4 regions of the Streptacidiphilus cavernicola genome follow, and region 4 is predicted to be linked to each of the others. Evidence: riboswitches for the same ligand, from Rfam matches in the RefSeq annotation. Region 4 holds a riboswitch; each other region holds the start of a gene.
The links. Region 4 has a riboswitch for cyclic di-AMP ahead of ACEZDE_RS30960 (C40 family peptidase). Riboswitches for the same ligand answer to the same signal wherever they lie in the genome.
Positions count from the first base shown of each region.

Region 1: it holds a riboswitch for cyclic di-AMP, as region 4 does, so the genes downstream of both, ACEZDE_RS18055 (M23 family metallopeptidase) here and ACEZDE_RS30960 (C40 family peptidase) in region 4, are expected to answer to the same signal.
Region 2: it holds a riboswitch for cyclic di-AMP, as region 4 does, so the genes downstream of both, ACEZDE_RS20355 (transglycosylase family protein) here and ACEZDE_RS30960 (C40 family peptidase) in region 4, are expected to answer to the same signal.
Region 3: it holds a riboswitch for cyclic di-AMP, as region 4 does, so the genes downstream of both, ACEZDE_RS08990 (C40 family peptidase) here and ACEZDE_RS30960 (C40 family peptidase) in region 4, are expected to answer to the same signal.

Region 1 is NZ_JBHFAB010000012.1:177,718-183,181, reverse strand. Features, by position in the region: gene ACEZDE_RS18075 (hypothetical protein) at 1-457, shown strand, start outside; gene ACEZDE_RS18070 (hypothetical protein) at 563-865, shown strand; gene ACEZDE_RS18065 (hypothetical protein) at 880-1,389, opposite strand; gene ACEZDE_RS18060 (hypothetical protein) at 1,389-1,721, opposite strand; gene ACEZDE_RS18055 (M23 family metallopeptidase) at 1,828-2,811, opposite strand; cyclic di-AMP (ydaO/yuaA leader) riboswitch at 2,824-2,960, opposite strand; gene ACEZDE_RS18050 (thioredoxin family protein) at 3,064-3,672, opposite strand; gene ACEZDE_RS18045 (undecaprenyl-diphosphate phosphatase) at 3,822-4,751, opposite strand; gene ACEZDE_RS18040 (MFS transporter) at 4,906-5,464, opposite strand, start outside.
Region 2 is NZ_JBHFAB010000015.1:7,316-12,779, reverse strand. Features, by position in the region: gene ACEZDE_RS20365 (alpha/beta fold hydrolase) at 1-1,800, shown strand, start outside; gene ACEZDE_RS20360 (ABC transporter permease) at 1,797-2,663, shown strand; gene ACEZDE_RS20355 (transglycosylase family protein) at 2,762-3,958, opposite strand; cyclic di-AMP (ydaO/yuaA leader) riboswitch at 3,964-4,125, opposite strand; gene ACEZDE_RS20350 (hypothetical protein) at 4,275-4,559, opposite strand; gene ACEZDE_RS20345 (MarR family winged helix-turn-helix transcriptional regulator) at 4,718-5,242, opposite strand; gene ACEZDE_RS20340 (YceI family protein) at 5,326-5,464, shown strand, end outside.
Region 3 is NZ_JBHFAB010000005.1:177,967-183,430, forward strand. Features, by position in the region: gene ACEZDE_RS08980 (NYN domain-containing protein) at 1-100, shown strand, start outside; gene ACEZDE_RS08985 (C40 family peptidase) at 289-1,293, shown strand; cyclic di-AMP (ydaO/yuaA leader) riboswitch at 1,534-1,709, shown strand; gene ACEZDE_RS08990 (C40 family peptidase) at 1,768-2,748, shown strand; gene ACEZDE_RS08995 (C40 family peptidase) at 3,055-4,128, shown strand; gene ACEZDE_RS09000 (hypothetical protein) at 4,141-5,464, shown strand, end outside.
Region 4 is NZ_JBHFAB010000032.1:83,120-88,583, forward strand. Features, by position in the region: gene ACEZDE_RS30955 (AfsR/SARP family transcriptional regulator) at 1-819, shown strand, start outside; gene ACEZDE_RS30960 (C40 family peptidase) at 838-1,257, opposite strand; cyclic di-AMP (ydaO/yuaA leader) riboswitch at 1,353-1,503, opposite strand; gene ACEZDE_RS30965 (urease subunit gamma) at 2,167-2,469, shown strand; gene ACEZDE_RS30970 (urease subunit beta) at 2,496-2,807, shown strand; gene ACEZDE_RS30975 (urease subunit alpha) at 2,800-4,539, shown strand; gene ACEZDE_RS30980 (urease accessory protein UreF) at 4,539-5,213, shown strand; gene ureG (urease accessory protein UreG) at 5,223-5,464, shown strand, end outside.

The DNA.
Region 1 (5,464 bases), on a different contig from region 4:
GCGGATGGACGAGTTCCCGCTGCTCTCGTTCACCGGCGACCCCCGGCTGGCCCGCGAGCTGGACGACCAGACCGACCACCCGACCTGGGTCCGGATGGCCTGGGATGCCCTGCTGGCGCTCCAGGACTACGCCGAGGCGGCCGTCCACGGCGAGTCCGGCGGCGACTTCCGCAGGTGGTGCGAGAACACCCCGGGCGACTGCCATGTCTTCCCGCCGCGCAAGGTGATCCGCGACGAGTCCCGCACGGTGCGGACCAACGGCAAGTGGAAGGGCGAGCGCGAGCTGCCGGTCCCGGTCGAGGTCAACCCGGCTGGCAAGGTCTTCATGGGCGCCCACCTCCGGATAGGCGGCGGAGGCACCGCCCCCCGGCTGCACTACCACGACGACTGCTCCGGCACCGGCCGGATCTACATCGGCTACATCGGCCTCCACCTCCACAACACCCGCACCAACTGACCCGCACAGCCCCCGGACGACTCAGCTCCTACGGGCCCCGCTCAGCGCCGAGGACGGCGCATGAGAGGCTCGGAGCCGTACCGGAACCAAGGAGGCTGACCGACGATGGCAAGGATTCCCTCGTCCCTGGTCGCGGCGAGCGGGCTCGTCGGCGGCTACGGGATCGCCAGGACCACCGAGCGCCGCGAACTGGGCGGCGTGGTCCTGCTCGCAGCCGGCGCGGTCGCCGCGACCCAGTGGAAGCGCGCCGCGGGCCCGACCACCGCGGTCGCGCTCACCGCCCTCTACACCGCCGCGTTCGCCGGCTCGCACCCCCTGGCCAGGAAACTCGGCGCCTGGCCCTCCATCGCCACCGCAGCCGGAACCGTAGCCCTGGCCTCCTGGGCCGCCGCCGACCGCCGCGCCTGACCGTACAGAAAGGCCTACAGGATGCGGGTCGGCTGGTCCGGGTGGCAGACGCCGACCTGGTGCTCGCCCAGGGCTTCGCGGTAGGCCAGGATGTCCTCCACGTCCGTGGTCACGACCAGGGCTCGGCCGTGGTGCGCCGCGACCACCAGCACCAGGGCGTCCACCACGTCGAACTGCTTCTTCGCGGGCAGCTTCACCCGCGCCGCGAGCGCGCCGACCCGCTTGCCGTCGCGCTCGGTGTGGCCCGACGCGCACGGCAGGCAGGGCCGTGATCCGTCGCCCCAGCCCTTGGCCTCGAAGGAGGGCGGCCGGGAGTCACGCGCCGCGTAGACCGTGCAGCCGGCCAGAATCGGCTTCAACGTCGTGTAGTTGCCAGGACCCGGCCGCCACACCTGGCCGAGCACCGGCAGCGGCACGATCGGACGGTGTCCCCCGCGCTCCAGGAACTTGCGGTGTAGGGCGACCGCTCGATCCCGGCCCTGCTCCAGGTGGATCAGCATGCCCGCGTCGTAGACGACCGGCATCAGGCCGCGCCGCGCGGATGCCGTCGGTCCAGCGGCGGGGTGTCGAAGAAGTCGTCGAGAGCCTGGTCGATCGACTCGCTCTCGCCGCGGTCGATCGGCTCGGTCCCGGACTGCGGCCACGGCAGGTCGGCGTCGCGCTGCTCGGCCTCGTCGATCAGCACGTCCAGCGGTGCGAAGGCCCGCGCGACCAGGTCGTCGCGATCCATCGCCGCGCTGATCGCCGCGGACACATAGGTGCTGAGATCGACCCCGGCCGCTTCGGCGTAGGAGCGGACCCGCTCCTTGGTCTCCGCGTCCGCCGCTATCGTGATCATGCTGCGCCTGGCTGCCATGCCACCAGCGTACAACAGCGTTGTACCGCCCGCCGGGGGCTGGACGCACCGAGGGTCCCGCTGTCGGGGGGATGTCAGCGGGACCCTCGGAACTTGTGGGGCCTCGTCAGAGGGCGAGGCCGTGGGCGGAGAGCCAGCTCGACGGGTCGACCGGTTCGCCGCCGGACGGGCGCACCTCCAGGTGCAGGTGCGGGGCGCTGACGTTGCTGCCGGTCGCGCCGACCCGGGCGATCGGCTGACCGGCCGTCACCTGGCCCGCGCCGACGCCGATGGCCGAGAGGTGGCAGTACCACAGCTCGGTGCCGTCCGGCAGGGTCTGCACCACCCGGTAGCCGTACGCCCCGGCCCAGCCGGCCGAGGTGATCACGCCCTCGCCGACCGCCACCACCGGGGTGCCGGTGGGCGCGGCGAAGTCCTGGCCGGTGTGCAGGTGGGCCCAGTAGGAGTCGGACTGCCCGAAGCCGTCGCCGCGAACCGCCCCGGCCACCGGGGCCACCAGCGTGCCGACCGCCGTACGGGCGGGAGTCGCGGTCGCCGTGGCCGACCCGGCGAACGGAGCCGCCTGCGCCTGCCCCGCCCACTGCTGGGCCTGGGCGGCGGCCTGAGCCTGAGCAGCCTGCGCCTGGACCTGCGCGGCCTGGGCCTGCGCCTGAGCCGCCTGCGCGGCCTCCGCCTCCGCCGCCCGCAGCGCCGCCGCGTGGGCCTCGGCGGCCCGCGCCTCCGCCGCGCGCTCGTCCGCCGCCTGCGCCCGCGCCTGGTCGTCCGCTGCGATCTGCTGCGCCATGGCCAGCTTGGCCGCCGCCAGTTGCGCGGCCTGCCGACGGGCCGCGTCCTCCGCGGTGGCGCGCTGCTGGACCGCCTGCGCGCGGATCCGGTCGGCCAGGGCCAGGCCGGGGTCGGTGGCCGGAGCGGCGACGGCGGGCTCGGCCCGGTCGTGCTCCTGGGCGACGAGCGTGGTGCCCCGCGCGGAGCCGTCCACCGCCGAGGCGGGCTGGGCGGCGAGACCGGTTGCTCCGACCGCGGCCATGGCCGCGAAGCCGAGCACGGCCGTGGACTGTGCGGGTGCCCAAGTGGGCTGGTGCGACGCCACGTTCGGCGTACTCCTTTCCTTCCCTCTCGCCGACCGGGTTAGCTGACGGGTTCGGGGAGGAAGGTCCCCTACGACCGGTTTCGGCCGATTCACCCCAGGAAGTACGTGGTTCCCCGGTTCCAACACGCTGGATTAGGCGATCACATGCGACGCCGTCCGTCGAACGGCTGAACTTCGCACTGCGTTATAGAAAGGTAATCCTAGTGACGATTGAATCCAAGAGATCCCGGGGGTGCAGTTGGGGACGGAGCGTCAGTTCTTGGTAAAGAGCCAGTCCACCAGCAGGTTTGCGACCTGGTCAGCGCCGAGGTTCCTGGCGTCGGCGAACTGCTGGGCGCCGGGGGCGGCCCGCTTCGAGCCGTCCGGGGCGAGCACCACCAGAGCCGGGATGCCGTCGCCCGGCAGCGTCACATAACGGGCAGCCAGCTCCGTGTTCCGGTCGTAGTGCCCGACGTCGACGGTGACCAGGTGGTAGTCCCGGGCCAGCAGTTGGTGCACGCCGGGGCTCTGCACCAGCGTGGTCAGCGCCTGGCAGTCCTCGCACCAGGACGACCCGAAGTCCAGCAGCACCGGCCGCCCGTCGGCACGCGCCGCGGCGAGCGCGGCGGCGAGGTCTGCCGCGGCGTCGGCGGACGGGTCGTAGCCCTCGGGGACGGCGGCCGGGGCGACCACAGGCAGCGGCAGGAACGGACGGGCCAGCCCCATCGAGTCCCCGGAGACGCCCCCGGGCCGGTTCGCACCGCCCGCGGGACCGCCGACCGGCCTGCCTCCGACCACGACGCAGCCGCTGAGCAGCAGCAGGCCCGAGAGCGCCGCCAGCACGCCCCGCAGCACCCGTCCCGGCCGACCGGTCATGGTCATCGGACGCGCCTCTCCTCGCCGCCGTGTACGTCGCGTACCTCAGATGCACGCCGATGTACGTCGGACGATCATTCGAGCAGAGGAACCGCCCCAGGACCGGTTCACGCGCCGCCGAGCCACCCGTACGGGTCAGGTCGGGTCACGCCGGGTCAGGTCAGGGTCAGGTACGCCAGGCTGCCCAGCCCGGCCACGAAGCAGTAGATCGCGAACGGGGTCAGCGTCCTGGTCTCGAAGTACTTGGTCAGGAACCGCACCGCGACGTACCCGGCCACGAACGCCGCCACCGCACCGGCCAGCACCTGGCCGCGGATGCCGTCGCCCGCCGAACCCATCAGCGAGGGCACCTTGAGCAGGGCTGCCGCCCCGATCACCGGCGTGGCCAGCAGGAAGGCGAAGCGGGCGGAGTCCTCGTGCCGCATGCCCTTGAAGATCCCGGCGCTGATGGTCACGCCGGAGCGGCTGATGCCGGGCAGCAGGGCCAGGATCTGCGCCGAGCCGATGACCAGCGCCTGCCCCCAGCGGAGCTTGGTGATCCGGCGGTCGGACAGCACGTCAGGATGCACGTTCTCGTCACCGGGAGCCGGGACGGCCGGGTCGTCGCCGGCCCGGCGCCGTCCGGTGCCGCCGCGCCGCAGCCGTTCGGCGACGTAGAGCACCACGCCGTTGAGGGTGAGGAAGATCGCCGCCGGGATCGGCTTGCCGAGCGACTCCCGGAACACCTTGTCGAGCGCGAGCCCGGCGATGCCGACCGGGATGGTCGCCACGATCAGCAGCCAGGCGAGCTTCTCCTCGACGGTCTCGATCCGGCGGTGCCGTATCGAGCTGACCAGGCCGGATATCACCCGGACCCAGTCCCGCCAGAAGTAGACGACCAGCGCCAGTGCGGTGGCCAGGTGCAGCCCGATCAGCACGTTCAGGTACGGGGAGTCGGCGGCGGAGACGTTGAGGTCCGCCTTCCAGTGCCCGCCGAGCAGCGCGGGCACCAGGATGCTGTGGCCGAGGCTGGAGACGGGGAACAGCTCGGTGACACCCTGGAGCAGGCCGACGCCGATCGCTTCCGGGTAGGTGAGCACGGACATCGGCGGCCTTCGACAGAGGACGGATCAACGGGCAGCTCAGAAACTACTACAGCGCTGTAGACCCTCAACCCCCCGCCGACCCTTGTTCATCACCCTGCCGCCCAGCGTTCACCTACCGCTCCCGCACCGCCTCGGCAGCCCCGCCGCCCCGCGGTCAGGCGGCGAGGCTGGGCTCGATCAGGTCCCGGCGGCCGGAGGCCACCAGCGTGGTCCGGCGCACCGCGTTGTCCTGCACGCCGGTCAGCTGGGACCTCAGCCGCAGCGCCAGCGTCACGATCAGCACCGTGCAACCCGCCATCACCGCCAGGTACACCGGAGACAGCCCGGAGCCGACCAGCAGTACTCCGGCGGCCGGGCCCATCGCCACCGCGACCTGCTTGACCAGCGAGAACGCCGCGTTGTAGCTGCCCAGCAGATGCGCCGGGGCCAGATCGGCGACGATCGGGCCGAGGGTCGGCGCGAGCAGCGCCTCACCGACGCCGAACAGCATGTAGACCGAGAGCATCGCCGCGGTCGCGACCGTGCCGTTCGACACCAGCCCGGCCGCGGCCGCGGCCGCCCAGGCGCCGAGCCAGACCAGCCCGGTCGCGGCGATCGCGGTGCTGCGGCGGCGGCGCGCGGTGATCCGCACCACGACCATCTGCAGCGCGACGATGGCCAGCGTGTTCGCGCCCAGCGCCAGGCCGAGCACGGACGGCGAGGTGCCGACCACA
Region 2 (5,464 bases), on a different contig from region 4:
TTCGACCGCTACCTCAAGGGCGACCGCTCGGCGGACACCGGCCCGGCCTTCCGGGTCAGCCGCAGCAGTGGCGTGAACAGCACCGAGGGGACGGTCGCGCTGGAAGGCGCCAGCGCCGACAGCTACCCGGGGCTGGACGGGACGCCGCGTCAGATCGCGCTGACCGGACCACCGCAGACCTTCCAGAACCCGGCCGGGGCCGCCCCGCCCGCGGTCTCGGCGGTGCCCGGCCTGGGCTCGCTCGGTCAGCTCTCCGGACTGGGGCTCGGGGTGTCGCTGGACTTCCCGGGCCAGTCGGCGCAGTTCCTCTCCGCCCCGCTGACCACCGCGCTGCGGATCACCGGCTCGCCGACGGTGCGCATCCACGTCAGCGCCGACACCGACGACGCGGTGCTGTTCGCCAAGCTCTACGACGTCGCCCCGGGCGGCGGCAGCACGGCCGACGCCGGCACCGGCACCGGCAGCAGCGGCACTGGCGGCGGCAGCCAGGTGCTGCCGTCCCAGCTGGTGACCCCGCTGCGGGTGACCGGGGCGAAGGCCGGGGCGGACGTGCTGGTGCAGCTCCCGGCGGTGGACCACGAGGTCCCGGCCGGGCACCGGCTGCGGCTGGTGCTGTCCTCGACCGACCTGGCCTACGCCTCGCCGGTGCAGCCCGCGACCTACACCGTCTCCCTGCTCGACGGCGGGGTGAGCGTCCCCACCGACCCGGCGCTGCGCACCGCCGTGGCGCCGCTGCCGTGGTGGGTCTGGGGCCTGCCGCTGCTGGGCCTGCTGGCGGCGGCCCTGCTGCTGCTGACCGGCCGCCGCCGGAGCCGCACCGCCGTCCCGCCCGACACCGCCGAGCCCGACCCCGCCACCGTCCCCTACTCCGACTCCGACTCCGAGATCCCGCTGCTGATCAGCGGGCTGACGAAGCGCTATGCCGGGGCGGCGGACCGCTACGCCGTGCGCGACCTGTCGTTCCGGGTCGAGCGCGGCCAGGTACTGGGGCTGCTCGGGCCGAACGGCGCGGGCAAGACAACCACGCTCCGGATGCTGATGGGCCTGATCCGGCCGGACGGCGGCGAGATCCGGGTCTTCGGCCGGCGGATCCGGCCGGGCGCGCCGGTGCTCTCCCGGGTCGGCTCGTTCGTGGAGGGCCCCGGCTTCCTGCCGCACCTCTCCGGCCGGGCCAACCTCGACCTCTACTGGCGGGCCACCGGCCGTCCGGACCAGGACGCGCACCTGGCCGAGGCGCTGGCCATCGCCGGGCTCGGCGACGCGGTCGAACGGGCGGTCCGCACCTACTCGCAGGGGATGCGGCAGCGCCTCGCCATCGCCCAGGCCATGCTCGGCCTGCCCGACCTGCTGATCCTGGACGAGCCGTTGAACGGCCTGGACCCGCCGCAGATCCGGGAGATGCGCGATGTCATCGTCCGCTACGCGGCGGCCGGACGGACCGTCATCGTCTCCAGCCACCTGCTGGCCGAGGTCGAGCAGACCTGCACCCACCTGGTGGTGATGGACCACGGGCAGCTGGCCCAGGCCGGGCCGGTGCAGGAGATCATCGGCTCCGGCGACACCCTGCTGGTGGGGACCACGCTGCCGCTGGCCCCCGGCGTGCTGGAGAAGATCGCCGAGCTGCCCGGCGTCGCCGCCGCGGAGCCCGCCGAGGGCGGGTTGCTGGTCCGCCTGGACGGCGGGACCGCCGCCGGTCTGACCGCTGACCTGGTCCGCCTGGAGGTCCCGGTGCACAGCCTGGGACCGCACCGCCGCCTCGAGGACGCGTTCCTCACCCTGATCGGAGGCGCTGCCCTGTGAGCAGCACGCTCGACACCCGCGACACCGTCGCCCCCGGCTACACCGCCCGGCACACCCTGCCGCTGCGGGTGGAGGCCGTCCGGCAGCTCCGCAGGCGGCGGACCATGGCGATGGCGGCCCTGGTGGTGCTGCTGCCGCTGATCATCCTGATCGCCTTCGAGGTCGGCGGGAAGCCCGGCGGCCCGAACAACCAGTCCGGCTTCCTCACCGTCGCCACCGCCTCCGGGCCGAACTTCGCAGCAAGCGTGCTGTTCCTCTCCTCCGGCTTCTTCCTGGTGGTCCCGGTCGCGCTGTTCTTCGGCGACACGGTCGCCTCGGAGGCGGGCTGGTCCTCGCTGCGCTACCTGCTGGCGGCGCCGGTGCCGCGGTCCCGGCTGCTGCTCAGCAAACTGACCGTGGCGATGGGCTTCAGCGTGGTGGCGACGCTGCTGGTGCCGCTGGTCGCGCTGGCGGCGGGGACGGCCGCGTACGGCTGGGGTCCGCTGGAGCTCCCGGCCGGCGGCGCCCTGCCGGTCGGCACCTCGACCGTACGGCTGCTGGTCGCGGTGGCGTTCATCATGGTCAGCCAGCTGGTGACGGCCGCGCTGGCGTTCTGGCTGTCGACGGTGACCGACGCCCCGCTGGGCGCGGTCGGCGGGGCGCTGGGGCTCACCATCCTCGGCAACATCCTGGGCGCGATCACCGCGCTGGGCGGCATCCGCGACTTCCTGCCGACCTACTGGGCCTACTCCTGGGTGGACCTGCTGCAGACCCAGCCGCAGTGGGACGGGATGGCCAAGGGCGCCTCGGTCTCGGTCACCTACGCACTGGTGCTGTTCGCGCTGGCGTTCCGGCACTTCCGCGGCAAGGACGTGGTGTCCTGAAAGGGCGTTATCCCCGAAATGCCGATGGGGCCCGCATGCCGGAGTCGGCGTGCGGGCCCCATCGGTGAGGAGGCAACCTCGGTCAAGCGGTACGACGGTCAGCCGATGCGGCCGGCGAAGGTCGGCGCCCAGTTGGCGATGGTGTCGGTCTTGACACCGGCGCTCGGGTTGGCGGCCTCGACGTAGGCGCCGTTGCCGGTGTAGATGGCGACGTGGTAGGCGCCGGCGTCGCTGCCGTCGCTGGACCAGAACAGCAGGTCGCCGGGCTGGAGGTTGCTCAGCGAGACCCGGGTGGATGCGGCGGCCTGGTCCTCGCTGGTGCGGGGGATGGAGATGCCGGCCTTGGCCAGGGTGGCCTGGGCCAGGCCCGAGCAGTCCCAGCTGTTGGGGCCGGTGCCGCCGTACACGTAGGCGTCGCCGACCTGCGCCTGGGCGAAGGCGATGGCCGAGGCCATGCTGCCGGAGGCGTAGTTGCTGCTGTTGTCGCTGCTGCTCGCGGACGTGGTGGTCACGGCGGAGCTGGTGACCGCGGCGTCGCCGCTGGAGCTGGAGCCGGAGTTGCTGGAGCCGGAGCTGTCGGAGCTGGTGCCGGAGGTGACCACGCCACCGCTGAGCTTCAGGATCTCACCGGGGTAGATGACGTTCGGGCCCTCGGTCAGCGAGGCCCGGTTCAGCTGGTACAGGCGCTCCCAGCCACCGGAGACGTGCTGCTTGGCGGCGATGGTGGAGAGCCAGTCGCCGGCGACCACGGTGTAGGTGGTGATGTTGCCCGACGGCGCGGCGGAGGAGCCGGTGGACGCCGAGCTCGACGAGTGGGTGCTCGGGGTGGTGCTGGGCGCGCTCGCCGCGGAGGAGCTGGAGGAGCTGCTGGACGAGCTGGAGGAGGTGTCCACCTGGGCCGGCGCGCCGCCCGCGGTCAGACCGGCCTCCGGGCCGCACACCGGCCAGGCGCCGGGGCCCTGGGAGGCGAGGACCTTCTCGGCGATCGCGATCTGCTGGTCCTTGGTGGCCTGGTCGGCGGTGGCGGCGTACTGGGTGCCACCGTAGGCGGCCCAGGTGTCGGCGGAGAACTGCAGGCCGCCGTAGTAGCCGTTGCCGGTGTTGATCGACCAGTTGTTGGTGCTCTCGCAGCTGGCCACCCGGTCCCAGGTGCTGACCGGAGCAGCGGAGGCGGAGGTCGCGCTGACGAGCGGAATCGCGAGGCCGACACCGGTGAGACCGGCGGAGGCGATCAGACGCTGGGTACGGCTGTGGCGGGACTTGGCGGCACGGTGACGGCCGTTGTGGGACAGCATGAAAGTGCGTTCCTCTCCCACGCCTGCGAGGTGAGCTGTCGGATTCGGGCTGGAGTTGCCCGGCCGTGCGCTGCACGGCTTCACCCCTAGCTGCGACCATGTGTCCGTGACACGCGGTCGCAGCGGCAAACCTGGGTCCCCCGCTCCTGCCATGGTGCTGTGTGTGGGTCTTCGACATCCCCGGTGGCAGGACTCGGCGTTCCGGAGTTGTCTGTTCCGCTTAAACGCGGCGCCAGAAAGATAGACATACCGGAGGGCAAACTACAACCGGCTGTGATCTGCACCACACACCATCCCCCGCCGTTCGACGGGCGCACTACCCCCGACCGGCGCCCAGCGGGGTGATCACCGCACCCTCCAGCCGACCCCCGACCGCGAGCGCGTGCCCTCCGCAGAGCAGCAGCATGCCCCCGGCCGAGTCCGCCACCTGATGCGTCGCCAGATCCGGGCAGGGGGCCGCGAACCGGTCGTAGTCCCAGGTCCGCGGACAGCCGGGAGCGGCGCAGACGCTGCCGTCGGCGACGGCCCGCAGAGTGGCGCCGTGCTCGGGGCAGACGCCCCAGGTGACCTGGCAGCGGAGCGGGTCAGGGTTGTCGGACATGCATCAGACCTTTCGGACGAAGATGAGAGGGATATGAGAGAGGTCACAGCCAGACCCGGCCAACTCCCGCACACAGCAAGGACACAGGAGCATTTCCGTTAAAACGGACATACCACCTATAAGGCACCGTCAGTCGCGTCGGCCCAGGACTCGCAGGGTCAGGACTCGCAGGGATCGGGGTTCTCCAGCCCGCCGAGGATCTTCTCCGACACCGCGGCCAGCACCGCGACCTGATCCGCGCTCAGCCGGTCGAACACCAGCCGTCGGACCGACTCCACATGCCGGGGGGCCGCGGCCTCGATGGCGGCCTGACCGGCCGGGGTGATCACGATGAACGCACCGCGCCCGTCCGCCGAGCACTCCTCACGGGCTATCAGCCCGCGCTTGGCCATCCTGGCCAGGTGGTGCGACATCCGACTCTTCTCCCAGTCCAGCTCGCGCGCCAGCTCCAGAATCCGCCGCCGCCCCCCGTCCAGGTCGGTGAGGTGCACCAGGACGTCGTAGTCCGCGAGCGAGAGGTCGGAGTCAGCCTGCAGGTCGCGGCCGAGGCGGGCGGTGAGCTGTGCCTGCATCCGCAGGAAGGCACGCCAGGCCTGCTGCTCGGCGGCGTCCAGCCAGCGCGGCGCGGGAGCGGTCACGGTCGCGTTCGCCGGGGGCGCGGCCGTGGTGTCGAAGTCGTTCATGGAAACACCCTACATGCCTTGGTTGACACATCACCCATCTTTGCTAGGATCAAGGTGACACGTCAACCACTGAGGAGTCCACCATGGCCGCCACCCTCTCTCCCGAGCTCTCCGGCACCTACAGCATCGACCCGGCACACACCCGGATCGGCTTCGTCGCCCGCCACGCGATGGTCACCAAGGTCCGCGGCTCCTTCAACGAGTTCACCGGCACGGTGGTGG
Region 3 (5,464 bases), on a different contig from region 4:
GGTGGTCTCCACCGACCGCGAGGTGGCCGACGGGGTGCGCAAGGCGGGGGCCAGGCCGGTGCCCTCGGCGATGCTGCTGAAGCGGCTGATCCGCACCTGAGTAGCCGCTTCAAACCTCTTACCTGCACCAGACATTGAGGACAATTCCGCCCAGCACCCCCGGCGGGGGCGACAAGTTCACGGATTCATCACTAGTGTCTCCCTTCGAACTTCTGTACCTGGCCTGCCCGAAGGGAACCCGGCTCCGTGGTCTCACACCGTCGTACGAAGCAGCCGAGCCGTGCACGCGTGACGATCCTCACGGCAGCCGCCGCGACCGCGGTGGCGCTCTCGGCGCAGACCGCGGCCAGCGCGGCGCCCACCACGACCGGCCAGGCCAAGGCCGAGGTGAACGCGGACCGCACCGCCGCCGCGGCGGCGTCGGAGAAGTACGACGGCGCGCAGGCCCAGGAGCAGGCGCTGCAGCACCAGGTGAACATCCTCCAGGACGAGATAGCCCGGCAGCAGGCCGTGATCAACACCGAGACCACCACCCTCGGCGCGGTGGCCAGCGCGCAGTACCGGGACGGCTCGGTCGACCCGACGGTGAAGCTGATGCTCTCCGCGAACCCCACCGAGTTCCTGACCCAGGCGTCCTCCGAGAACCAGGTGGACAGCAACCAGGCCGCGCTGATCGCGCAGCTGGTGGCCCAGCAGCACACCCTGGCCGCCGAGAAGGCCCAGGCCGCACAGGAGTTGAAGGCCCAGCAGGCGCTGCTGAAGCAGATGCAGCAGGCCAAGGCCTCCATCAACGCGAAGCTCAAGCACGCCCAGGGCATCCTGGACGCGCTCACCCCGGCCCAGCGGGTGGTGGTGAACGCGCCGGCCGGCGGTGGCGGCTACACCCCGCCGTCGTCCGGCAGCAGCTACATGTCGGTCTCGCAGATCGACCTCTCCGGGATCTCCGCGGCGGCCCGCACCGCGATGCTGGCCGCGATGAGCAAGGTCAACGTCGCCCCGTACGTCCCCGGCGGCTCCGGGCCGAACCAGTTCGACTGCTCGGGCCTGGTGATGTGGGCCTACGCCCAGGCCGGGATCTCGCTGCCGCACTACTCCTACTCGGACGAGACGGTCGGCACCGCGGTGCCGTTCTCGCAGATGCGGGTCGGCGACATCGTGGTGAACGAGAGCGGCGACCACGTCGGCCTCTACGCCGGCAAGGGGATGCTGCTGAGCGCGCCGCGGCCGGGCCTGACCGTGGATATCCAGCCGCTGTCCTACTTCGGCACGATCGTGGCGGTCCGGCGCTTCTGACGCCCCGTCTCGACCATCTGTGACTCACGTCACACGGGCCCCGAAAGCCTCGGGCGTATGTCCGATTTGAGCGCCATGTCGATCTGATGCGGTCATCCAATGACTACGTTCGGTCGTGCAGTTGATGCATCATCGAAACCTAAAAGAGTTTTTACTTACAGGGATTTGAATAGATCACGTTCGGGTCACTAGTGTCATCGATCGAACCACCGCGAAGTCGATCACCCACCAGGGTGGCAGCGGAGGTTTCCGCCGAGTCCGACCGTACGGCCCCCGGCCGTCAGTTCGGAGCCGGGGAACCATGTTTCCTCGGGGTGAATCGACGCCAGGCCGGCCCCCGCCGGTGAAGCGCCGTAGGGCACGTCTTCCAGCCCGAACCCGTCAGCTCACCCGGTAGGCGGCCGTAGGAAGAAGGAGCTCGCCTTCGTGGCGTCCCATCGTCGACCGAAGAGTCCGACCCGTGCACGGATAACCGTGCTCACCGCCGCCGCCGCCACGACCGTCGCGCTCGCCGCGACCGCTACCCAGTCGGCGCAGGCAGCCCCCACCCAGACCACGGCTCAGCTGAAGGCCCAGATCGACAAGCTGAACCAGGACGCCGACGCCGCCGTCCAGAAGTACGACGCGGCCCAGTCCCAGCAGCAGACCCTGCAGAAGCAGGTGACCACCCTGCAGGACCAGGTCGCGCGCCAGCAGGCCTCGGTGACCGCGAAGTCCGCCGTGCTCGGCCAGGTCGCCAGCGCGGAGTACCGCAGCGGGTCGATCGACCCCTCGGTGCAGCTGATGCTCTCCGCGAACCCCACCGAGTACCTCAACCAGGCCTCCACCATGGGCCAGGTCACCGACAGCCAGGCCGCCCTGCTGGACCAGCTCAGGTCCGACCAGAAGACCCTGGACCGGGAGAAGGCCGACGCCGAGGGTAAGCTGAAGCAGCTCGACGCCACCAGCAAGCAGCTCTCCGCCTCCAAGGCCGACGTGCAGAAGAAGCTCGCCGCCGCCAAGGCCAAGCTCGCCTCGCTGACCGCCTCCCAGCGCGCCGCGGTCACCCACGCCGAGAACAGCGGCTCCAGCAGCAGCTACCACCCGGGCTCGGTCAAGGCCGGTTCGGCCGCCGAGGCCACCGCCTTCGCCGCCGCGCAGACCAAGCTGGGCGACCCCTACGTCTACGGCGCGACCGGCCCGAACTCCTTCGACTGCTCCGGTCTGATGCAGTGGGCCTACGCCCAGGCCGGCGTGTCGATCGGCCGCACCACCTACGACCAGGTGGACGTCGGCACCGCGGTCGCCTCCACCGCTGACCTCCAGGTCGGCGACCTGGTCTTCTTCAACAACGACTCGCACGTCGGGATGTACGCCGGCGGCGGCGAGATCCTGCACGCCCCGCACACCGGGACCGTCGTCAAGTACGAGAAGATGAGCGAGATCGGCTCGATCTACGCGATGCGGCACCTGTAGGCCGATAGGCCCGCAGCCACTCAAACGGCCGTACGGGCCCGACCCCTGACGGGGGGTCGGGCCCTTCGCGTTGTCCGGCGCCACCCCCGGCGACATGCCCTTTCGTTCAAATGTGCGTAATTGGTCCGAATATTCGTCATATCAGGGGTTTGGACTCGGTGTGTCCGACTCGCTAACGTCTGCGCTCGGCCCTCCGCGCCGTCGACCGCCCTCCCGGGTGGCACCGGAGGACCGCCGGACATCCTGGGCCGACGCAGCCGGCGTCGCGCGGGCGGGACCGGCACCGGACGAATGGAGTCCGCCCTCGTGGCGTCTCACCGACGGGCCCGACCACTGGGCCGGCACTCCGCAGTGACCACGCTCTCCCGCAGCGCCGCGACCGTGCTGGCGGCCACCGCCGCCGTCCTGGCCGGCGGCGGCAGCGCCCTGGCCGACCCCGCCGCCCCCGCCACCGCGGACCAGGTCCGGCAGCAGGTGCAGAGCCTGTACGCCAGGGCCGAGGTCGCCGGGCAGCAGTACGACGGGGCCAAGGAGCAGGAGCAGGCGCTGCTGCGCAGCTCCGGCCTGCTGCAGCAGCGGGTCGCGGTGGAGCAGCAGCACATCAACACCATGGAAGCGGGCATGGGCGAGCTGGCCAGCGCCCAGTACCGGCAGGGCGGCGGGATGGACCCGCTGGTGCGGCTGCTGTTCAGCGCCCACCCGGACCAGTACCTGGCCCAGGCCAGCAGCGCCGACCAGGTGGACGCCTCCACCGCGCAGACCCTGCACCAGGTCGAGGCCGAGCAGCGGCAGCTGGCCCAGGACCGCACCGAGGCGGTCGGCGAACTGGCCCGGCTGGAGTCGCTGCGCCGGTCCATCGCCGGCAGCAAGGCGCAGGTGCAGCAGCAGCTCGGCCACGCCAGGGCGCTGCTGGCCGGGCTGGACGGCGCCCAGCGCAGCGCGCTGGCGCAGGCCGAGCAGCAGGTCGAGGACGTCTCCGCGCAGGCCGCGGCGGCGGCCGAGTCGGTGCTGCCGGTCGGCGAGGGGCCCGCGTCGGCCAGCGCGGCGGTGGCGCTGGCCGCCGCCCGCAGCGCGCTGGGCCGCCCGTACGTGTACGGGGCGACCGGGCCGGGCTCGTTCGACTGCTCCGGGCTGATGTACTGGTCCTGGCAGCACGCCGGGGTGCGGCTGCCGCGGACCTCGCAGGAACAGATGTACGCGGGGCGGCTGGTCCCGCTCTCCCAGGCCCGCCCGGGAGATCTTGTGATCTACTACAGCGACCACCACCACGTCGGGATGTACGCGGGCAACGGCATGGTCATCCATGCGCCCTACCCCGGCGCGAGGGTGCGCTACGAGCCGGTGGACTCCATGCCCGTGGCGGGGGTGGTCCGGGTCTGAGGGAGTGCGGTGATGGCGGCAGGCAGGAGGACGGTCCTCGCGGGCGGCGCCGTCGCGCTGCTCGCCGCCGGGGGCCTCGGCGGCGCGGCGTGGCACGACCACCGCCGCGACCAGGAGGAGGACGCGTCGGCCGCCGCGTCCGGTTCCGCGGCGTCGGCCGGGAGTTCCGGGAGCGCCGCCGACGCCGAGGCCCGCGCCGGCATCCAGCGGCTGCTGGACGCCCGCGCCGCCGCCGTGCTGGCCAGGGACCAGCAGGCGCTGGCCGACACCGTCCCGGACGCCGCGCAGGCGCTGCGGGACAGCCAGGCGGCGATGCTGGCGAACCTGGCCCAGGTGCCGGTCGCGAGCTGGAGCTACACGGTCCAGCGGCTGGACGCGTTCCCGCTGCCGCCGGTGCTGACCGGCGTGGGCGGGACCGACCCGCGGCGGGCGGTCCAGGTGGAGTTCGGCTACCGGCTCTCCGGCTTCGACTCGGTGCCGGTCACCGCCACCCAGTACCTGACCGCCGTCCGGCAGCCGGACGGCGGCTGGCTGCTGTCCTCCGACAGCGACCGCCCCGGCGGCGCGGTCCAGCTCTGGGACCTCGGCCCGGTCACCGTCGTGCACGGCCGCAGCTGCCTGGTGCTCGGGCTGCGCGGGCAGAGCACACTGCAGGCGGTCGCGGACCAGGCGGACCGCGCGGTACCGGCGGTCAGCGCGGTCTGGGGGCGGTCCTGGGGCGAGCGGACGGTGCTGCTGGCCCCGCTGGCCTCGGACCAGTTCGGCCGACTGCTCGGGGTGGACCCGCTCGCCTACGCCTCCATCGCCGCCGTCACCACCGGGGAGCTGGGCCCGGCCGAGGCCGGGCGGACCGAGCGGATCACCCTCAACCCGCAGGTCTGGGACACCCTCAACGCGCTCGGCCGACGGGTCGTCACCACCCATGAGACCACCCATGTGGCGACCAGGGCGATCACTGAGCAGTGGACCCCGCGCTGGCTCTCCGAGGGCGCGGCCAACTGGACCGGCTACCTCGGCACCGGCCGGACGCCCCGTCAGATCGCCCCCGAGCTGTTCGCCGACCTCGCGGCCGGGCGGGTCCCCGACGCGCTCCCGGCCGACGCCGCCTTCGACGGCTCGGCCACGGGCCTGCCGCAGGCCTACGAGCAGGCCTGGTTCGCCTGCCGCAGCGTGGTGCAGCGGCACGGCGAGCCGCGGCTGGTCGCCCTGTACGCGGCGGTCGCCGCGGCCGGCGGCAGCGGCGGCCAGGACGCCGCGGTGGACTCCGCGCTGCGCCGCACCATCGGCCTCGGCCTCACCGCGTTCACCGCCCAGTGGCGCGGAGACCTGCTCACCG
Region 4 (5,464 bases):
CAGGACTGGGAGCACGGGCACCGGCTGGCGCTGGCGGCGGCCGGGACGGCGGGCAACGGCCGCGGCGCCTCGGTGCTGCTCCGCGGCCTCGGCCAACTGCAGATCTACCGGGACGAGTTCGACGAGGCGACGCGTTCGCTCGAGTCTTCCGTCGAACTGTGCCGGGACGGCGGGGACAAGCGCGGCGAGGCCCTCTCGGTGGCGATGCTGGGCACGGTCAGCCGGGTGCGCGGCCGTTACGCCGAGGCCGCCGAACGGGTCGAGCAGGCGCTGGCCATCGCGGTCGGTGAGGGCGACCGGCACCTGGAAGCGCAGCTGTCCTGCTCGATGGCCGTGATGCGGCTGATGCAGGGCGACCTGGACGAGGCGGAGTCCTGGTTCGGCGACGCCCTGCGCCAGGCCAGGGCGCTCGACGACGGGCACCGGGTGGCGGTCGTGCTGCGCCGGGTCAGCCGGCTGCACGACCAGCGCGGCGACTCGGACCAGGCGCTGGACTGCCTGTGGCAGGCGCTGGCCACCTTCGAGGAGCTGGCCGACGAGCGCTGCGCGGCGTACACGCTGCTGGAGGTCGGCCGCGTCTACGCCGGTCAGTACGACCGGGAGCGGGCGGTCCCGGCGCTGGAGCGCGCCGCGGACCTGTTCCACCGGCACGGCGACCGTCAGGACGAGTCCGCCTGCTGGCAGCTCATCGGCGACCTGGACGCCGCCGCCGGCGACCCCGGGTCGGCCCGCCGCAACCACGAGCGGGCGCGGCGGCTGTGGCAGACCATCGGCGACCAGCACCAGCCGAACACCCTGGAGCCGCCGTCGTCGCCGTGACGGCGGCCCCAGGAGGGGTCACACGCGGCCGTAGTAGACCGACTTGGTCCAGATCTTCTCCAGCCGGACCCTCGCGCCGGTGTGCGGGGCGTGCCAGATCTTGCCGTGCCCGGCGTAGATGCCGACGTGGTAGACCGAGCGGCCGGAGTGGAAGAAGACCAGGTCACCGGGGCGCAGGCTGGCCTTGGAGATGTGGTGGACCTTGTTGTACTGGGCCTGCGCGGTACGCGGCAGGCTCTTTCCGGCGTGCTTGAAGGCGTAGTACGTCAGGCCGGAGCAGTCGAAGCGGGTGGGGCCCGCCGCGCCGTAGACGTACGGGTCGCCGTGCTTGGAGGCCGCGATGCCCAGGGCCTTGGCCTCGATCGTCGCGGCGTCCGCGGTGCCGCTGGACAGCAGCGTCCCGCCGGCCACGGCGGCCAGGGTGAGCACGGAGGTGATGCCCGAACGCCAGCGGCGGCTGTTGTTCCTCGCCGGGGCGGAGGCGGTGGGGCTGTCCTGTTTCTGGGCATGAGTACGAACGGACGCAGTCACGCGTTTCCTTCCGGAACCGCCTACGAAAGGTCTCCCTGTCGGGTTCGGGCTCCGAAAGCTGCCCGGCCACCGTGTGGCTTCACCCCAAGGGACGGTCCGGCCGTCCCGTCGTGATTGGGTCTCCCGCTCTCGCCTGTCAGGTGGTGTGCACCTGGCGCCCGACCGGTGGCGAGACTCGGCGTCCGGCCGGACCGCCCCGCCACGGTGGCGAGGACTTTTGCTGTTCGGCGGACAGTATTGCCAGTTTTTTATGGGATCTTCACGTTCCCACGGCCTTTTGTGACTCTTGTCACCCGCAGTTCCACGGAGTGCCCGGATGCGGACGCTGCGCGTTCGGACGATCTAATTCCGGCTATTTTCAAGAGGGTTGACAAATTTCACACTGGCTTTGGGAATAGCCTCTGACCTGCGGCTCGTCGGCGATCATGGCCGAATCGCCTACCAATGATCCGCCTAATCGAGGCGTGTGACACTCACTCGGACGAGTGATCTTCCGCGAATGACGGACGCTCATATCCCGACCCTCTTGAGGCTGTTCCGACATGTTTTCCGGCTTCGGCGTGTCGCACCGCCGCGCCGTGTCGCCCCTGCCGCCCGGCGGCCCCGGTCCGCTAACGTGTCGCCACACGATCACCACCCCCGGGGTGCGGATCGGGCGTGGTGGCGGCGGGCAGTGCGGCCCGTGTGCGACGCCGTCCACGCCCGGTGCCCCCGCCGCGCGCCGGGGGCACCCCGCGGCACGGCGTCGTGCCCGCGTCCCCTCCCCGGGCTGCCGCGGCGGCCCGGGACGGCCCCGCACAGAGGTGCAACGCCGACATGAGACTCTCCCCGCACGAGCAGGAGCGCCTGCTCATCCATGTGGCCGCGGACGTCGCCGGGGCCCGGCGCGCACGCGGACTGCGGCTGAACCACCCCGAGGCGGTGGCGCTGCTCACCGTCCACATCCTGGAGGGCGCCAGGGACGGCCGTACCGTCGCGGAGCTGATGCGCTCCGGCCGGACGGTGCTGACCAGGGAAGACGTGATGGAGGGGATCCCTGAGATGATCCCGGACGTCCAGGTGGAGGCGACCTTCCCGGACGGGACCAAGCTGGTCACCGTCCACGAGCCGATCGCATGAGCGCGGCCCCTGGCTCCCCGGGCCCGCTGGTCCCCGGTGAGATCCTGCTCGGCACCGGCGACATCGCGCTCAACCCCGGCCGCCCGGTCACCGTCCTGGCCGTGGTCAACGCCGCGGACCGGCCGGTCCAGGTCGGCTCGCACTACCACTTCGCCGAGGCCAACCCCGGTCTGGAGTTCGACCGGGCCGCCGCCCGCGGGCAGCGGCTGAACATCCCGGCCGGCACCGCCGTCCGCTTCGAGCCCGGCATCCCGGCCGAGGTCGAGCTGATCCCGCTGGGCGGGCGCCGCGAGGTGTTCGGCCTGCGCGGCGAGACGAAGGGAAGCCTCGATGACTGACCCCCGCCCGGCGCTGACCCTCACCCGCCGCCGCTACGCCGACCTCTACGGGCCGACCGCGGGGGACAGGATCCGGCTGGCGGACACCGACCTGCTGATCGAGATCGAGCAGGACCTCAGCGCCGGCGGCGACGAGGCGGTCTTCGGCGGCGGCAAGGTGATCCGCGAGTCGATGGGCCAGTCCCGCGCCTCCCGCGCCGAGGGCGCCCCGGACACGGTGGTCACCGGAGCCGTGGTGCTGGACCACTGGGGCGTGGTCAAGGCCGACATCGGCGTCAGGGACGGCCGGATCACCGCCCTCGGCAAGGCCGGCAACCCGGAGACCATGGACGGGGTGCACCCCGACCTGGTGATCGGCCCGGAGACCGAGGTGATCGCGGGCAACGGCAAGATCCTCACCGCCGGGGCGATCGACGCCCATGTGCACCTGATCTGCCCGCAGCTGTTCGAGGAGGCGCTCGCCTCCGGCATCACCACCCTCCTCGGCGGCGGCACCGGGCCCGCCGAGGGCACCAAGGCCACCACCATCACCCCCGGCGGCTGGCACCTGGCCCGGATGTTCGCGGCGGCGGAGCAGTACCCGGTCAATCTCGGGCTGCTCGGCAAGGGCAACACGGTCAACACCGAGTCGATGCGGGCGCAGCTGCGGGCCGGGGCACTGGGCTTCAAGATCCACGAGGACTGGGGCGCCACCCCGGCCGCCATCGACGCCTGCCTCACCGTCTGCGAGGAGTCGGGCGCGCAGCTGGCGATCCACACCGACACCCTGAACGAGGCCGGATTCGTCGGCGACACCCTGGCCGCCATCGCCGGACGCGGCGTCCACGCCTACCACACCGAGGGTGCGGGCGGCGGCCACGCGCCCGACATCATCACCGTGGTCTCCCAGCTCAATGTGCTGCCCAGCTCGACCAACCCGACCCGTCCGCACACCCGCAACACCGTGGACGAGCACCTGGACATGCTGATGGTCTGTCACCACCTCAGTGCCAACGTCCCCGAGTACCTGGCCTTCGCCGAGTCCCGGATCCGCCCGTCGACCATCGCGGCCGAGGACTTCCTGCACGACCTGGGCGCGATCTCGATCATCAGCTCGGACTCGCAGGCGATGGGCCGGATCGGCGAGGTGGTCATGCGGACTTGGCAGACCGCCCATGTGATGAAGCGCCGCCGCGGCGCGCTGCCCGGCGACGGCTGGGCCGACAACCTCCGGGCACGTCGCTATGTCGCCAAATACACCATCAACCCGGCGGTGGCGCAGGGCCTGGACGGCGAGATCGGCTCGGTCGAGACCGGAAAGCTCGCCGACCTGGTGCTGTGGACCCCGGCCTTCTTCGGGGTCAAGCCGGACCTGGTGATCAAGGGCGGCCAGATCGCCTGGGCCCAGCTGGGCGACGCCAACGCCTCCATCCCCACCCCGCAACCGGTGCTGCCGCGGCCGATGTTCGGCGCCATTGGCCGCGCCCCCGCCGCCAACAGCCTCAACTTCGTCACCCAGTCCGCCCTGGACCACAGCCTGCCCGAGCGGCTCGCCCACGACCTGGGCATCGGCAAGGCCTTCACCGCGATCCGGAACACCCGCGGCGTCACCAAGGACCACCTGCCCGAGAACACCGCCCGGCCCCACGTCACGGTGGAACCGGACACCTTCACCGTGCGGATCGACGGCGAGGTGGTCGAACCCCGACCCGCGGCCGAACTGCCGATGGCCCAGCGCTACTTCCTGTTCTGATGGTCAATCCGGCCCTGCTGATCCTCACCGACGGCCGCTTCCCGGCCGGCGGCCACGCCCACTCCGGCGGCGCCGAGGCCGCCGTGAAGGCGGGCCGCATCCACGACACCGCCACCCTCCGGGCGTTCTGCACCGGACGCCTGCACACCGCGGGACTGACCGCCGCCGCGCTCGCCGCGGCGGCGGCCGGCGGCCTCGACCCGCTGCTCGCGGACCAGGCCGCCGACGTCCGGATGCCCTCCCCGGCGCTGCGGGCGGCCTCGCGCAGGCTCGGCCGCCAGCTGATCCGGGCCGCCCGCACGGTCTGGCCCGACCCCGCCCTCGACCAGCTCGCCGCGGCCCGCCCGCGCGGCGCGCACCAGCCGGTCGTGCTCGGCCTCACCGCCGCCGCGGCCGGACTCGTCCCGGCCGACGCCGCCGCTGCCGCCGCCTACGAGAGCGTCTCCGGACCGGTCACCGCCTGCGTCCGACTGCTCGGCCTCGACCCGTTCCAGGCCACCGCCGTCCTGGCCCGGCTCGCCGAGGACCTCGCCGAGGTGACCGACCGTGCCGTCCGTGCCGCCGCCGACGCCCTCGCCGACGGCGTCGACGCCCTCCCGGCCGCCTCCGCACCCCTCCTCGACCTCTACGCCGAACAGCACGCCGCCTGGCCGCTGCGGCTGTTCGCCTCCTGAAGGAGCACCATGCACCGCGACCACGACCTGCCTGCCCCGCTGCCCGGCACCGCCCCGCTGCGCGCCGACGGCCGCCGCCGCGCCCTGCGGATCGGCCTCGGCGGCCCGGTCGGCTCCGGCAAGACCGCCACCGTCGCCGCCCTGTGCCGGACCCTGCGCGACGAACTCTCGCTCGCCGTCGTCACCAACGACATCTACACCACCGAGGACGCCGAGTTCCTGCTCCGCAACGCGGTGCTGCCGCCCGAGCG